3 regions of the Paenibacillus sp. LT-B23 genome follow, and region 3 is predicted to be linked to each of the others. Evidence: riboswitches for the same ligand, from Rfam matches in the RefSeq annotation. Region 3 holds a riboswitch; each other region holds the start of a gene.
What was found. Region 3 has a riboswitch for cyclic di-AMP ahead of ACWXW9_RS24675 (resuscitation-promoting factor). Riboswitches for the same ligand answer to the same signal wherever they lie in the genome.
Positions count from the first base shown of each region.

Region 1: another riboswitch for cyclic di-AMP. It lies ahead of ACWXW9_RS16605 (TrkH family potassium uptake protein); the one in region 3 lies ahead of ACWXW9_RS24675 (resuscitation-promoting factor).
Region 2: another riboswitch for cyclic di-AMP. It lies ahead of ACWXW9_RS26465 (C40 family peptidase); the one in region 3 lies ahead of ACWXW9_RS24675 (resuscitation-promoting factor).

Region 1 covers NZ_JBSQBM010000012.1:145,190-150,258, reverse strand. The annotation lists gene ACWXW9_RS16615 (LysR family transcriptional regulator) at 1-694, shown strand, start outside; gene ACWXW9_RS16610 (potassium channel family protein) at 701-1,378, opposite strand; gene ACWXW9_RS16605 (TrkH family potassium uptake protein) at 1,519-2,859, opposite strand; cyclic di-AMP (ydaO/yuaA leader) riboswitch at 3,197-3,346, opposite strand; gene ACWXW9_RS16600 (CPBP family intramembrane glutamic endopeptidase) at 3,610-5,069, shown strand, end outside.
Region 2 covers NZ_JBSQBM010000030.1:42,705-47,773, reverse strand. The annotation lists gene motA (flagellar motor stator protein MotA) at 1-420, opposite strand, end outside; gene ACWXW9_RS26480 (hypothetical protein) at 608-901, shown strand; gene ACWXW9_RS26475 (4a-hydroxytetrahydrobiopterin dehydratase) at 1,022-1,321, shown strand; gene ACWXW9_RS26470 (GNAT family N-acetyltransferase) at 1,397-1,903, opposite strand; gene ACWXW9_RS26465 (C40 family peptidase) at 2,209-2,709, opposite strand; cyclic di-AMP (ydaO/yuaA leader) riboswitch at 2,715-2,852, opposite strand; gene ACWXW9_RS26460 (hypothetical protein) at 3,138-3,965, opposite strand; gene ACWXW9_RS26455 (M1 family metallopeptidase) at 3,977-5,069, opposite strand, start outside.
Region 3 covers NZ_JBSQBM010000025.1:81,643-86,711, forward strand. The annotation lists gene rnmV (ribonuclease M5) at 1-202, opposite strand, end outside; gene ACWXW9_RS24675 (resuscitation-promoting factor) at 350-1,498, opposite strand; cyclic di-AMP (ydaO/yuaA leader) riboswitch at 1,768-2,050, opposite strand; gene ACWXW9_RS24680 (TatD family hydrolase) at 2,252-3,022, opposite strand; gene ACWXW9_RS24685 (HD domain-containing protein) at 3,065-4,348, opposite strand; gene ACWXW9_RS24690 (AbrB/MazE/SpoVT family DNA-binding domain-containing protein) at 4,680-4,934, shown strand; gene rsmI (16S rRNA (cytidine(1402)-2'-O)-methyltransferase) at 5,059-5,069, opposite strand, start outside.

The DNA.
Region 1 (5,069 bases), on a different contig from region 3:
GCAGCGCCAGCTTCGCTTTTTACAAAAGCTGTCCCAGCACAAAAATGAAGCCCAGAGTATGCTCACCCTTGGTGCAAGTCTGACGACACTCCAAACGACACTGCCTACTCTCGTCGAAGCTTTCATGAGCAAGCATCCCCAAACCGAGCTGAAACTGCTCACAGGCAAAACCCATGAAATCGTCGCTTTTGTACGCGACAAAAAAGCAGACGCCGGTATTGTCGGGTCTGCCATTCATGAGGCCGGCTTGCGTTGCATTCCACTGTTTGACGATCATTTGGAGCTAGTCGTTCCGATCGGACATGAATTAACGATGAAGACGGGAACGGCTTCGATGAAAGACCTGCAAGGATTGCCAATGATTATTTTTTCCAAAGGAACCTGGTACCGCAGTCTGACCGATGACCTGTTCCAGCGCAGCGGCATCATGCCAGATATCCGTATGGAAATTGACTCGTTCGAGGCGATTGTGCGCCTGCTGCCAACCTGCAAGGCTTCCGCATTGCTGCCCAAATCCTACTTGCGCAGCGAGCTGCTGCGGGATAATGGGCTAACGGCGCTGTACTTGCCTGATTTGAAGGAGACACGGCGCACCACCTCCCTTATCTACTCGGAGACGACCGATCTGGGGCCGACAGCACGGCGCTGGATCAGCGAGACACGTGCATCGTTTGCGGGCTATCGTATGGTGTAGAGGAGATCAGCCTTCCTCGTTCACGTTAACAACCTCGTCCTCGAAGCGGCCGATATTGTCATTGGAGCCGATGATAACCATAATATCGTCCGCTTTTAGCCGATCCATCGCTGTGGGTGCAATCAGGATACCATTCGCCGTATGAAGCGCTACGATGCTGCAACCAAAGCGAGTGCGGGCATTCAGCTCAGATAACGTTTTGCCATGCAGACATGCAGGAACGTTGAGTTCCACAATACTGTATTCCTTGGACAGCTCCAAATAATCAAGCAAGTTAGGCGTAACCAGTTGGTGCGCAACCCGTATCCCCATATCCCGCTCGGGATAAATGACCCGGTCCACACCGAGCTTTTCCAACGCCCGTCCGTGCAGCACAGAAATCGCTTTGGCAACGACTTTGCTCACACCCAGTTCTTTTAGCAAAATGGCAGCCAGGATGCTAACCTGAATATCATTCCCAATCGCAACAATGCCGCAATCGAAATTGCGAATGCCTAGCGATCGTAACGAATCCTCGTCTGTAGCGTCCGCTACGACGGTATGCGTCAACAGCTCACTCATACTATCCACAATATCCTCATTCTGGTCAATGCCAAGCACCTCGCATCCCATATCCACCAATTGCAAAGCCAGGTTTGAGCCAAAGCGTCCCAAACCAATAACCACAAACTGCTGCGTTTTCATATCTACTCGAAAACTCCCTTATCTGAATCAATTTCACAAATGATTAAGCCAACAAAATGTATACTACATATAGACAAATCAAACCATTTTGATCTATATGTACTCTTTATTAAAGCTACTGAGGGTATTATGAAATTGATTCATCCTATAATCATTTTGCCTTCCGGATGACGATATAATTCCTTACCCTTTTTCGGAGTCAGTGCATAAGCCAGTGTGAGCGGACCCAATCTGCCGGCAAACATCGTCAGGGTAATGACCAGCTTGCCTATAACCGTTAAATCAGGTGTAAGCCCCATAGACAATCCCACCGTACCAAATGCAGACACCGTCTCGAACAATATCATCAGAAAATGATGATCCTCGGTTGCTGACAAAATCATCGTCACCCCAATGACAAACAGCAGTCCCAGCAATGTAATGGTCAAAGCCTTGTAAATTCGCCCCTGCGCAAGCCGGTATTTGAACAGCACAATATCCTCCCTGCCCCGCAGCATCGAAATCACGGCTCCAATGAGCAACGCAAACGTTGTCGTCTTAATCCCGCCTCCCGTAGAGCCAGGAGAAGCACCAATAAACATCAATATAATAATGAAAAACTGCGTGGCCTGTCGCAAGCCAGCGATATCTAACGTATTGGCACCTGCGGTGCGGGGCGTTACGGATTGGAATAAAGATCCCAGCAGCTTCCCCCCCCAATCCAGCGAGCCCAGTGTCTTCGGATTAGTAAACTCGAATACAAAGATGACAAGCGTGCCGACTACAATCAGGGCAGCCGTCATACTGAGTACCACCTTGGTATGCAAGGAAAGTCTCCCGCGCTTGCGGTATTCTACCAGGTCCGACATCACCACAAAGCCGATGCCACCCGAAATAATTAGAAACATAGCTGTAAAATTAACAATAGGATCATACACATAACCTGTCAGGCTGCGAAAGTGACCGAATAAATCAAAGCCTGCATTGTTAAACATCGAAATCGCATGCCAGATCCCAAAATAAATCGCCCTGCCCATGGGCATATCAAAGGACCAGCGAATGGCGAATATCGTGGCGCACACGCCCTCAATGATTAGCGAGTACAGCAACACTCTGCGGATCAATCCGACAATTCCCTCAACAGAAGTCTGATTCATCGCTTCCTGCAAAATCAGGCGCTCCCGCAAGGAAATGCGGCGCTTGAACACCAGCGCAATCAAGGTAGCCATCGCCATAAAGCCGAGACCACCAATCTGAATCAGCGCAGCGATAACCACCTGACCAAAGGTGGTAAAGAAGATACCCGTATCCTTAACAACAAGACCTGTAACACAGGTTGCGGAGGCGGCTGTAAACAAAGCATCTATAAATGCAAGCGGCTTTCCCGTTGTATTGGAAATCGGCAGCATTAACAACAAGCTGCCTATAAGAATGATAATGGCAAAGCCCACAACGAATATCTGCGGTGGAGAAAGCCGAAGCCATCTTGCATTGGGATTCATCTATTTATCACTGCTCCTACTTGGTGAATTATGAGCATGGAGACGCTCCGGGTGCAGATTGTTCTTCCGATTGCTGTTACCCCCGGATTTTTTTCTGATTTTATAAGCCCTTTTAATGGTTAAAATCCGGTTATAAAGGCAAACGCTTCGCTTCTTCAGAACAATTCTGCCCCTCCGCTACTGCCAGCTCATAAAATCACCAATCTCTTTTCAGTTTCTTTAGTCCGTTTCTTTTAGAGACAACAGCGATCGGAAGATCAAATGGATCGCGAAGCGGACTTAACTCAGCTACGTTTTAATAACACAAAAAAAGACACCGGAAATCCGAGTGCCTGACTTGGTTCCTGCTCACAGCCTACGAGGTTAGCTGACGGATTCGGGCTGCACAGTATGCCCTATTCACACTTCCGGTCCGGGACCGGCTGTAAAATTCACCCCAGTAACATGGTTCCCCCGTTTTCCTATGGAAATTCGGCTCAAATGTATATCGTTACCTATATATTTCATATGCATTGTCTCAACAGATTATAATCCTTCTATATACAGAGCACAAAACCGATTTCTTCGAAATAACGTTAAATTAGCGGTAATTTGAGAATAGTCCACCTTTAATCGCAGCTTATCTTATTTTATTGAAACTTTATAGTGCTTTCACTCCATTTTCATGAATATCCTAGGTCTGTTGGCGGGAACCTGTGCAGTATGATATCTTTAATGGATGTTCTTATTTACAGATTAAGGAGGAAACTCATGAATCCTATCGGGAAACCGGTCGTGCTCACGGCCAACTTCAAAAGATTAGGCTTGCTGGGCGGGATTGGCCTGATTTGCTTTTTTGTCTTTCAATTGCTTATTCCCTCGTTTAGTAATCCGAATCCGGAAGCACTGACGAATGCCAAGGTCATCAGCAAGCAGGAAGCAGTCATACACGCGCTGGACTTCGCCCGCTCCGAGCTGGGCTATACCGAATCGCAGCCGGAAAAGCCTGTCGTGACCTATCAGGCCGAAACGGACCTGTACGGTTATTTATCCAGAGAAAAGCTGCTTCAACAGTATGACCGTACATGGAAAAAAAGTTATCCTTACGAAACCTTCCGGGTCGATTTACCGGAACCTTCTTCCAAAAGCAAAGTGCAAGTTCATGTGGATTTGTCCACAGGCAAAGTCGTCAGCTTTAAACGAATTACCTCCAGCACCAGTTACACACAAGCTGATATTTCTACGGATGAGCAAGCACGTAGCAGGCTTGTACGTGCAGCCGAGGGAGACATGACGCTGGAAGCAAAGGAGCAGGCAGCGGCAACCTGGGTAAAACGCTTTGGCTTTAAACCATCGGACTTGAAGCTTGCGACATCCGAAGGCGAGGGCGGATTGAAGTACACCGTAAACGACAAAAAAATTGGCTCCTCTGTGCTTACGCTGGCGTTTACGTTTGAAGACGGAAATGTTCGCTCGTTTACACAGAGCTTTTCCGCCCCATCGTCCTATACGGATTATGTCAAAAAGCAAACGTACTGGGCTAACTGGATGACCTACGCAGGCTATGCCTTATTTAGCTTGGTATTAGGCATACTTGCCATCGTATACGCCTCACTCACACGACGCCACACTTCCTTTGTACGTGGCATTGTGCTGTCCATTGTATATTTTGCTGCCAGTATGGCAGGGACATTTAACATACTGCCTATACTGCAAGCAGAAGCAGGCGGTCGGGGAGCACTTATATTTCTTATGATTTTGCAAGTTGTGGTTTCCTTCGTAATGGCTGTAGCGATCTACTTCTCCTTGGTCGGCGGTGACGGGCTGATGAGCAGGGTTGGACTGAATGCCTGGCCACGCGCCAAAGAGCCGGGCTACGGGCTGTATGTGCTTCGCAGTATGTATGTGGGCTACTTGTGGGCCTTTATTTTACTCGGTGTACAATCCATTTTGTTCTTTGTGCTGGAGCGTACGTTTAATACGTTCTCCACAACAGATGCCACACAATCTCCTTACAATATGGCCTATCCATGGTTACTGCCGATTATGGCATGGATGGCAGGCATTGGAGAGGAAGCCGTATACCGTCTGTTTGGTATCCCGATGGTGAAAAAGATGGTGAGAAATACTTTTGTTGCCTGTCTGATTACCACGCTGATTTGGGCATTGGGACACACACTGTATCCAATCTATCCGGTCATTTCCAGACCTATCGAGCTGACCTTCCTTGG
Region 2 (5,069 bases), on a different contig from region 3:
TCGATCCTCGGTAGCGTTAATGTCCTCCATTAGAACGTCACGTACGAATTCCTGATCATTACCATCAATAATCATACGCATACCACCACGCATAAAGGGATCGTCGATCTCCTCTACCTTGGATTCCAGCGCAAGCAGACCTTCGCGACGGGTAATGGATGCCCATTCGGTAAACGTGCCGATGAGCTCTTTACGGTCCAAAAGCTTTTGTTCCGTGAAAATAACCTTGAACAGCTTCGGAATCCGTTTGATTTCTTCCATCGGGAAGGCCATAAAAATACTTGCTGCCGTTCCGACAAAAATAATCATGTAAGCAGCGGGGTTGTTGACCAAGTTGATCACTGGCGCGCCTTTGAGAATCATCCCGACGACCAATGACACAATCCCGAGTACAAGTCCGATAATGGTTGAAATTTGCATGATACACCTCATCCATGAGAATAGATTTTGAATCCTTTCATGCCGCCGGGGTCGTCCTTGCCCCAGGCACGTCATTACAAGACGGATTATAGTATTTATCGACAAAACTCTCTTTTTTGTTAAGTACGAATTTCCGGTATAATAAGGTGATTATCTAATGAATGGTGGAAGAATTGGAGGAAATGGCATGGGAGTGAAGCACGGACGGGAGTATGAACAAATTTTGAACGATTTGACAGAGGCTGTGGGACACATTCCGGATAGCTATGAATTTTTCGAAATGGAAGCAGAAGATTGGGACAGGCTGGACCCGGCAGGGCATCAGGAAGTCAATGAAGCGCTGGCTGAAGACCTGTTTTATGCGCTGGGTACAGAGCCCGTTATCGCTGTGGGCAGCGGCGTTGTCATCTATGAACCGGAGCAGCACCGTATCTATGTGCTCATTGGGGATGAGGAGCTAACGTCGGTACCTTTGATTTGAACAGGTCCGTCTTATGGATTTATCAACGGGGCCGTGGTAATATGGACACCACTATATTGTAGTTTTAGTCGCATTCAAAGCGGCTGAAAGGCTTCCGTATAAACGGGGAGGAGTCGTAACATGCCTTTTACACAAGAAGAGATTGAAGCACATCTGGAGAAGCTGGAGGGCTGGGAACTGGAGGAAGGACGCTGGATTGTCCGCAAATATAATTTTTCCAGTTTTATGAAAGGGATTGCATTCGTGGATGAAGTTGCTGCTATATCGGAAGCATTTAATCATCATCCATTTATTACGATTGATTATAAGACCGTGACCCTGCGCTTAACCTCCTGGGATGACGGTGGCATTATGGCCGTAGATATTAAGGAAGCCCAACAATATAATGAAGCTTTTGAGAAAATGCGTAGCAGTCATTGAGCTGATCATGGTCTGCCATATGATAAAAGCGCCTTCGATATACAACAATGCCGTTGTATGCCGAAGGCGCTTTTATCATTGAACACGAGGTTGGGGGTCAGGATGATATACCATACAATGAAACGGCTTTTTGCCATCGGGAGTCTGACGTTCATAGGTATCCGTAATCTCAAATCCGGCTGCCTTGTAAGCCCGAATGGCGCGCCCATTCCAGGTCAGTACCTCCAGATCAATTTCATTCTCCGGGTTGCGTCGTCTGGCTTCCTCGGCAATGGCACGGACAAAATCGGCTCCTCTGCCATGTCCACATAATTGGGGGTGCATTCCCAGACCCAGCCGGGTCACTCCAATCATCGGGAAATATTGAGCAAATCCGGTTAGCGTATTCTCGTCATCCAGTACAGCAACATATTGCTCTTGGCGAAGCGTGGGGCTTCCAAATTCGACTTCAAGTGCCTTCATTTGTTCCCAAGGTAGCCAGCCGTATATGTTGTAGGGTGGATCATAGCGCCACTCACATATCGCAGCCGCCTGCTGTTCGTCCATCGGTACGATCCGGTAGTTAGATATTGAGGCCGGCATGTCTCCCCATCCTCCTTTTACAAGTACTTAAACCATTAACAACAGATTGTAGACAAGTTGCAGGGGATTGGCAAGCGGTGTTTATTTCATACCCAAGTCGGGTATACATTCAATAGGAAGGCTTTACTGCTCATATGCTCCCCCAGCCGTGACGGTAAGACCGACGATGTTCGCAAAATCTGAAACCTTTTGAGGTGTCAGTTCGTCAGTAACGATAAAGTTTCTGATGTTGTGGACATAAAAAACCGCAATTCGATTCCGGCCAGAATCAAATTGCGGCTCAGGGTTAGCTTGCTGTTCGTTAGTTATTCTACGTTGTCGTCATCAGGAGTTTCAGAAGCTACAGCGTGGTAAGCGTCTGTGCTCATAATTCTTTTAGCACCGACATAGCGGTTAGCGTAATAGTTTTCGTTCAGTGAGCTAACAACTACACCACGTGAAGATGAGGAGTGGGCAAATTTCCCTTCACCTACGAAGATACCTACATGGGAAATGCCTCTTCCTGTGGTGTTGAAGAACACCAGGTCACCAGGTCTCATTTCGTCGCGGGATACGGAAGATCCCATTTTGAATTGTGATCCAGATTGATGGGGCAGATTAATTCCCAGTTTGTGATATACATACATTGTGAAGCCGGAGCAATCGAACCCGTCGAGTGTAGTGCCTCCGCTTCTGTAGTTCGTTCCTTTGGCATCTTGGATGACCTGGTCCATCTTAGAGTCTGCAAATGCACTTCCTCCACCGAATGTAAAAGATGTAAAGGCAATGGCGAGACCCATGGCTGCGATCGTTAGCTTCTTCTTCAAAAAAAATATACCCCTTCCAATGCCTGCGAGGTTAGCTTAAGGATTCGGTAGAAGGTTCCCCTATGACCACTCTGTTGCGAGATCAATTCACCCAAACTGGTTCCCCCGCTTCCCAGGTGCCAGGAATTAGGCTTAACTTAAGATGTGCACCTTGGAGAGCAGTATTCACGATAACGATGTTTTTAAGGTAAAGGTTACAATAAAGATTACAAAGTTGTTACTATCAGTTCACTGCGATTATTGTAACAAAGTCGGCTGGCTTTGGCAAATGTTTCATCGCAAAAAGTTACAAAAAAATCTGCTCCCTTTATCGCGGGAACAGATTTTGTTAAGAGTATTCAGTTATGTGCCGTTTGCCTGGATATGACTGGAGATGGATAGTTGTCTTTGGACAGCCAGAAATTGTTCGGGAGGAACGGAGTGAAGGTTCAACCTCTGCCGGAGATATCGGTATGCCATAGTCGGTACTGTGAACTGATGTGCCATAGCCTGACCAGACTGGTAACAAAATGATACGTTTGCTGGAGAATGAGTGCCAGCATGCCAGTCCAAATCATCGCCATCGTGCCGAATAGACCAAGGACGAGCAGTACACCTGCACCGAGCAGAAGCGAAATACCGATAGCCGGGAGGATTTGGCGAAAGAAGGCAAGCAGCGACGATAGTATGGCGTGACCACCTACGGTGCCTAGCTGCATGTACAGGATGCACTGGCGGATGAACCAGCCATAAGCAATCCAACCGATGGCATAGGGCAGCACATGCAGGAGATAGGCGGGAGATTGCAGCGTCCCTGCCACGATAGGGTAGAGCTTTGGCACCACCCAGAAAGCAGGGAGCAGCAGGAGTCCAAGCTCGATGACGTAATAGATCAGCGATGACAAGCCATGACGTTTCATTCCGCGGAAAAAGGACAGACTCTGTGGCTCGGTCGCATGGGTGTGCAGACTTTGGTATATTCCCGCCCGGATGAAGGGGGTAATCAGTGTACGCAGCACCGTTGCCCCCAGTAGTATCCACAGATACATATGAACCTCTCGGTTGTCCGTCAGGGCAATCTGGCTCTCCATCCAAAACAACGTCTGTCCCAGTTCATTTTGACCCTGATCGGGGTAGCGCAGCAGCAGGGGAGTAACGGCGGATTGTACCAGCCGATAGAGAAAAACGCCCCATAGCAGTCGATACAGAAACAGAATGATGACAATATAAAATTGTATGCGCACAAGCGCCCAGCCTTCTTTTATAACAGTACGCATCTATAGACACCTCACCATGACAGACTTCCAAGCAGTGTCTCCAGCAGCTTGGTTACACTTATGCTCCAACGGGTCTGGGTTTTTTCGTTCAGTTCGGCCTTCAGGCTGTTGTTGATATGCTTGTTCTCCAGCGCAATCGTGTACAGTGGATCAACAATCACATGGGAGACCGGAGATGCGCTTTTTAGTCGATAGGTGGTGCTTTTGCCCGTGCCGTCCCATGCCTTAAATATCGTTGTGCCGTCCTTGAAGGTAAATTGAACAGGGACCTTGGGATAATCCGCCCCTTTTTTGCTGAGTGTAATGGTTGCTTCGTATCCATTGGCCAGCTTGCGGTTCGTAATGCGATCCACTGAAAAATCCGCCATCTGGCCGTCGTATACATATTGTTCAAAATAGTGGCTCCACGAACGTCCGGTGACTCTTTCGACGATACGCTGAAAATTCTGCGAGGATGGATGCTTGAATCGGTAGGTCTGGACGTAGGTACGCATAATGCGATCCATTTTTTTCGCGCCGACCTGTCGTTCAATGCCACGCAGCACCAGTTTGCCCCGAGAATAGGCATTTTGTGCATATTTAGCAGCCGAGCCGTACTTCCAAGACTCACGGTTTAACGGCTGAGGGGATGATACCTGTCCAGACTGTAACGGCAAGTTAGGGACGAGCCCATATTCCTGCTCCATGAGTCGTTCCTCTGCATAAGAGGTAAAGCCTTCATCCAGCCATGGTTCCTCGAATTCGTTGTTTGCCACCATTCCATAGAAATATTGATGCCCAATCTCATGAACGACCGTCCGCTCCAGACTATAGCCGGGATTCGGATTATCCGCCGCTGCAGCCGTAATGAGTGTGGGATACTCCATGCCGCCCGCGCCGCTGCCTGCTTTGGGTGGTACAACGATGGACAGGGTCGAGTATGGATAAGGCCCGTACCACTTGCTGTAATAGGAAAGGGCGGCCTTGGCTGCGCTCATATAGCGTCCCTTGAGCTCCTTGTGCGATGGGTCGAGATACAGCTTGATTTTGACACCCGGCACCTCGGCAGAAGAAAATGGCTCTTCTGCGGCTACAAAATTCGGTGAAGCGGCCCATGCAAAGTCG
Region 3 (5,069 bases):
CGATAATTTTGCGGATGCGCTCCCCTGCATGATCGGGATCGGTCAAAATAATGACACCCCGCCGCTCCTGTGCCAATGCAATTTTGCGCAGCGTCATTTTATTGATGGCGGAGCCGCCCGTTTCTATCGTATCCGCCTCGACAGCACGGCGAATAGCCACCGTATCATCCCGACCCTCTACCACGATCACTTCCTTGATCATTTGCGTTTCCCTCCACTACTACACAGTAAGCTATATTCATCTTTCCCTGCTTTTGAAAACAAAATAAGAAGAGGATATCCTCTTCTTAGCATGGCATAACTATGACGTTAATAGTATCGCATTGACCCAAACATATACAACACGTTTTTAGTTCATTTCAGGCTTCACGGGTCCAATCACATATACGGTTTTTCCGTGCTTCCGACCAAACTGATTGGCTTGACTCAAACTCTCATAATACACATCGATTTTGTGGCCTTTAATCGCGCCACCGGTATCCTCCGCACGGCGGAAGCCCACCCCTTCAATATACACCCACCAGCCGATTGGAATCACACTTGGATCGACAGCAATGGTGCGCCCTTCCGTGACACGCGTGCCGGATGCGGTACGTGTACCGATACCTGACTCCTGTGAGGAATACGCCGTCATGGAGACGTTTTGTAATACTTTACTGTATTTGAAATTCACACCTGCTTTACGGACAGCATTGCCCGAACTAACCCGTGTTGCCTTAACGGCATCTTCGGGACCGACGGAAGCAGCCAGAACGACCGGTTTTTTCTTCGTTCCTACCGCAATCACCTTATCCACACGATTTTGCGCGACTTCCTTGTTTACCAGTTGCTTGGATACCAATTTTCCGTCATGGTATACCTTTTGAACATGCTGGACCACAACACCCGTTTTACCGCTTTGGATGACCCGATTATCGCCTTTATAGAGACTCGGATCGGCCGTTTTGATGACCTGATAAGGCACCTGTTGCTTCTGTTCGACCTGCTGTTTCTTCACACGGACGATTTTTATGTCCATGTTAGACGAAACAGAGGCATCCAGAGCAGGGTAAACTTTATCATTTGACGATAATTTATAGCCCGAGGTGCGAATGGCACCCTCTACTGTATTTTCTGTTGTGTACAACTTTTTCGTCTCATTGCCTGAGGATACTTTGACCTGATTGGCACGTTTGATAACTACGCGATCCCCATCCTGAACTGCTCCGTTCAGCGGCATCGAAACCGTATCATGCGGCTGAAGTGAAATCGAATGCTCTTTGAGCAAATCTTGGAGCTGGGATTCCCGGGTTTCTACCGCAGATGCCTTACCATCGATGACAAAAAAGACCTGTTTTTTAGATTGAGTGTACACCAGAATTGAAATCATAATCGTTAGTGCGATTAGAAAAATAGCAACCAAAGCAGCCTGGCGCACATTTTCTTGCTTCCAACGCAATACGTAAGACATGCTGGATGAGCGTGACTCATGGGTCTCCTGTTTTTGGAAAATGCCCATTTCCTCCGTCCTCCTTACATAGCCCGCCGTCTGGAGTAAGACATAGTTGAGATTGACGTGACTATAACAGATTTTCTACAAGACAAGCCCGTACTGCGACTGTCCTGCACCATGTACCCGTCTTCGCGGCATGCTGTCCTCCCCTGTTTAATCACAGTATGATGACAGATTTTCTTTTATTCACAACAAAAAAAGCCAGAGAAAGAGACTAGAGAGCTCTTTCGTGGCTTCCGACATGTGCGAATATGCGGAAAAATCATGCACGAGATGGCTTCTCTCTTGTTACGCTTACGGGGTTAGCTGTCGGGTTCGGACGTAGAGAGACGCCCTAGCTTGGGTCAACCGCTCATGGCGGTCGCCTTCACATTCACCCCGAAGACCCAGAAAGAAATCAAAATACGGCCCCTCCACCTGTTCAATCCCATCCGGGAAAGGAATCTAGGTCGAGCCGGCTGGCGGAAGAGACGTTCCCTTCTTGCCCATACACCGGACGTACAGTAAGCCATATCGGTTCCCCCGTTCCCTGTAAAAGGGACTCAGCGAGACTGGTTCATGAAATGAGCTGTTGGTGTTTACATTCAAACAACAATTCACTGAAAAGATGATATCCTGTTTCTATGCATGTTGTAAAGCAGGTTTCAAGTACATTTTCTAAAATATTCGGTTAAAATATTGTAATATTCTCGAGTTTCCTGCAACAAATTCATGATTAGCTTCGTCTATCTCATTATTTTGATTGATTTCTTCACTTTTTTACTTAATGTCAAATCGTTCCAAGGCATTTTGGGTCGTTATTGACACTAATTCCTCCACCGCTATTCCCTTGATTTGGGCAGCCGCCTCTGCGACCAGTCCCACATGTGCGGACTCATTTCGCTTCCCGCGGAACGGATGCGGTGTCAGGTAGGGCGCGTCCGTTTCAATGAGCAGACGGTCCAGCGGCACCTGTGCCAGTACCTCCTTTGGCTGCTTGGCATTTTTGAACGTTATCGGCCCGCCAAAGGAGAGGTGAAAGCCCATATCCAGCACCATTTTAGCCGTCTCCCAGCTCCCGGAAAAGGAGTGCATCACTCCGCCTACCTCACTCGCTTTTTCTTCACGCAAAATCTTAACAATATCTTCATGCGCATCCCGGTTATGGATGACAATAGGCATGTTCAGCTCACGAGCCAGTCCAATCTGGTTGCGTAGCACCCGATGCTGTACATCCTTCGGCGACGTATCCCAATAATAATCCAGGCCAATCTCTCCGATCGCCACGACTTTTTTATGACTGCATAACGATGCAATCCATTCCAGATCGCCTTCCTGCATCGTGATCGCATCCTGTGGATGCCATCCAATTGCCGCATAAATAAAATTATACGTTTCGGCCAATTTCATGGTAGACGGAATGGTCTCACGGTTAAATCCGATATTAATCATTCGGGTCACTCCCGATTCGACAGCGCGTGCTATAACTTCTTCGCGGTCTTCGTCAAATTGCGGCGCATCCAAATGAGTGTGAGTGTCGAATAAATTCAAGGTTTTTTGTCTCCTTTATTACTTTATTTGGCATATAATTGTCTATTGTTTGACAAAATAATTCCTTATTTCGGCAGGAAGCTTGTCCTTTACCCCATCCAATTTATTTTGGGGATAGTACATGTGATATTTTCCCCGGTGAATGCCGCTAATGGAGCGCACAATTTCCGACACTTCGGAAATTTCTCTCACTTCTCCTTTACGTCCCAGGAGTAAAATCTGGTTGTCCGTCGAGCCACCCTGCCGAAACACATCATAAGGAAGATCCGTCGGAAAATCAATTTCCAGATCATATTCCGGATGCAGACCAACCAGCTCTAGCGCTGTCCGAATGTTGTCAATGGTATCTGTATCCATATTTTCGATCTCTACATATTTATACAGCTTGCGATCCATAAAACGGGTACTCAAATCGCTTAAAATCTCGTCCTTTTCCCGTTTCCACTGACTGAACACTGTCTGAATCAAAGACTCGTCGAGCATCAAATATTGTTCCACCGTAAGCTCTCCCCGAAAGAGGTCTGGCAATGGATCCAGCAGAAAACTAAACTTATATCCGTTTCTAAATAGCTCCTTTGCCCGCTTGAAAATTTTACGTAATAAAATTTCCGAGCTGCGCGTCACAGGGTGAAAATAAATTTGCCAATACATCTGATAGCGCGACATCAGATAATCCTCTACCGCATGCATACCTGACTCCTTCACAACAATTCTTCCATTATGAGGACGCAGCAGTCGTAAAATACGATCCAAATCTATGGTGCCATAATTGACGCCTGTTGAGTGCGCATCCCGCAGCAAATAATCCATACGGTCCGCATCCAGTGGGCTTGTGACCAGGTTTACGACAATCGGCTTGTCGTACGTTTTGGCAATTACCGCAGCCACCTTCGCAGGAAGCTCCTCATCGACTTGCCGCAGCACAGCGTTAATCTCCGTATTCCCCAATACAATCCGGCATGTCCAATCCTCGTGATTCATATGAAAGGCTTCTTCTATAGAATGGGAAAACGGGCCATGCCCCACATCATGCAACAAAGCTGCACACAATGCGACTAAACTTTCTTCCTTCGGCCAATCGGAAAATTCATCGCGTTCAAATTGGGAAATAATACGCCGTGTAATTTCGTACACACCTAGCGAATGCGAAAAACGACTATGCTCCGCTCCATGAAACGTAAGATAAGATGTACCCAACTGCCGAATACGACGCAAGCGTTGGAACTCTGGAGTATTGATCAAACGCCATATCACTGTATCCTGAACATGGATATAGTTATGTACCGGGTCCTTAAAAACTTTTTCTTCACTGAGTGGCTGGTGCAAGATATCAACTCCTTTAATATTCTGAATAATGGATTAAGATACAATAAAATCCTAAACGATTCCCTTCATTCGACATAGCTTGTCGTAATATGTCGAATTATAGCTTTTCGGCATTTCCAAATCGACAAATGGCTTAAATCATCAATAAAATAAGGTAATACACACGCATCATGCTCTTTATTCTAAATACTTTTGCATAATTAATCTGTTAGCTCATTTTTAAGGTTGACTGTTTTGGGAATCGTTGGTATAGTAAATATCAGAAAAGAGAAAATTTTGTCGAATCATGACACTTATATTATTTTAAACGGCGAGAGGAGCCTGATTTATTATGATGAAATCCACTGGTATTGTAAGAAAAGTTGACGAGCTCGGACGTGTTGTTATTCCAATCGAATTGCGCCGCACATTGGGTATTGGCGAAAAAGACGCTTTGGAAATTTATGTTGATGGCGAACGCATTATGCTCAAAAAATACGAGCCTGCTTGTATCTTCTGCGGCAACGCCGAGAACGTAATTTACTTCAAAGGAAAAATTGTTTGCCAAGATTGCATCTCAGAAATTCCAACACCTGTGACAAACTAAGATTTTTAGTATATAATAGACTTATAAGAGATTGTTAATTCTAACCTTTTTCATATATACTCCTTGTTGCCTTCCACGGTTTGAACCCAACCGTTGGAAGGCCCTTTTTTGTTTCGGGAAGTTTTCATAAAAGCG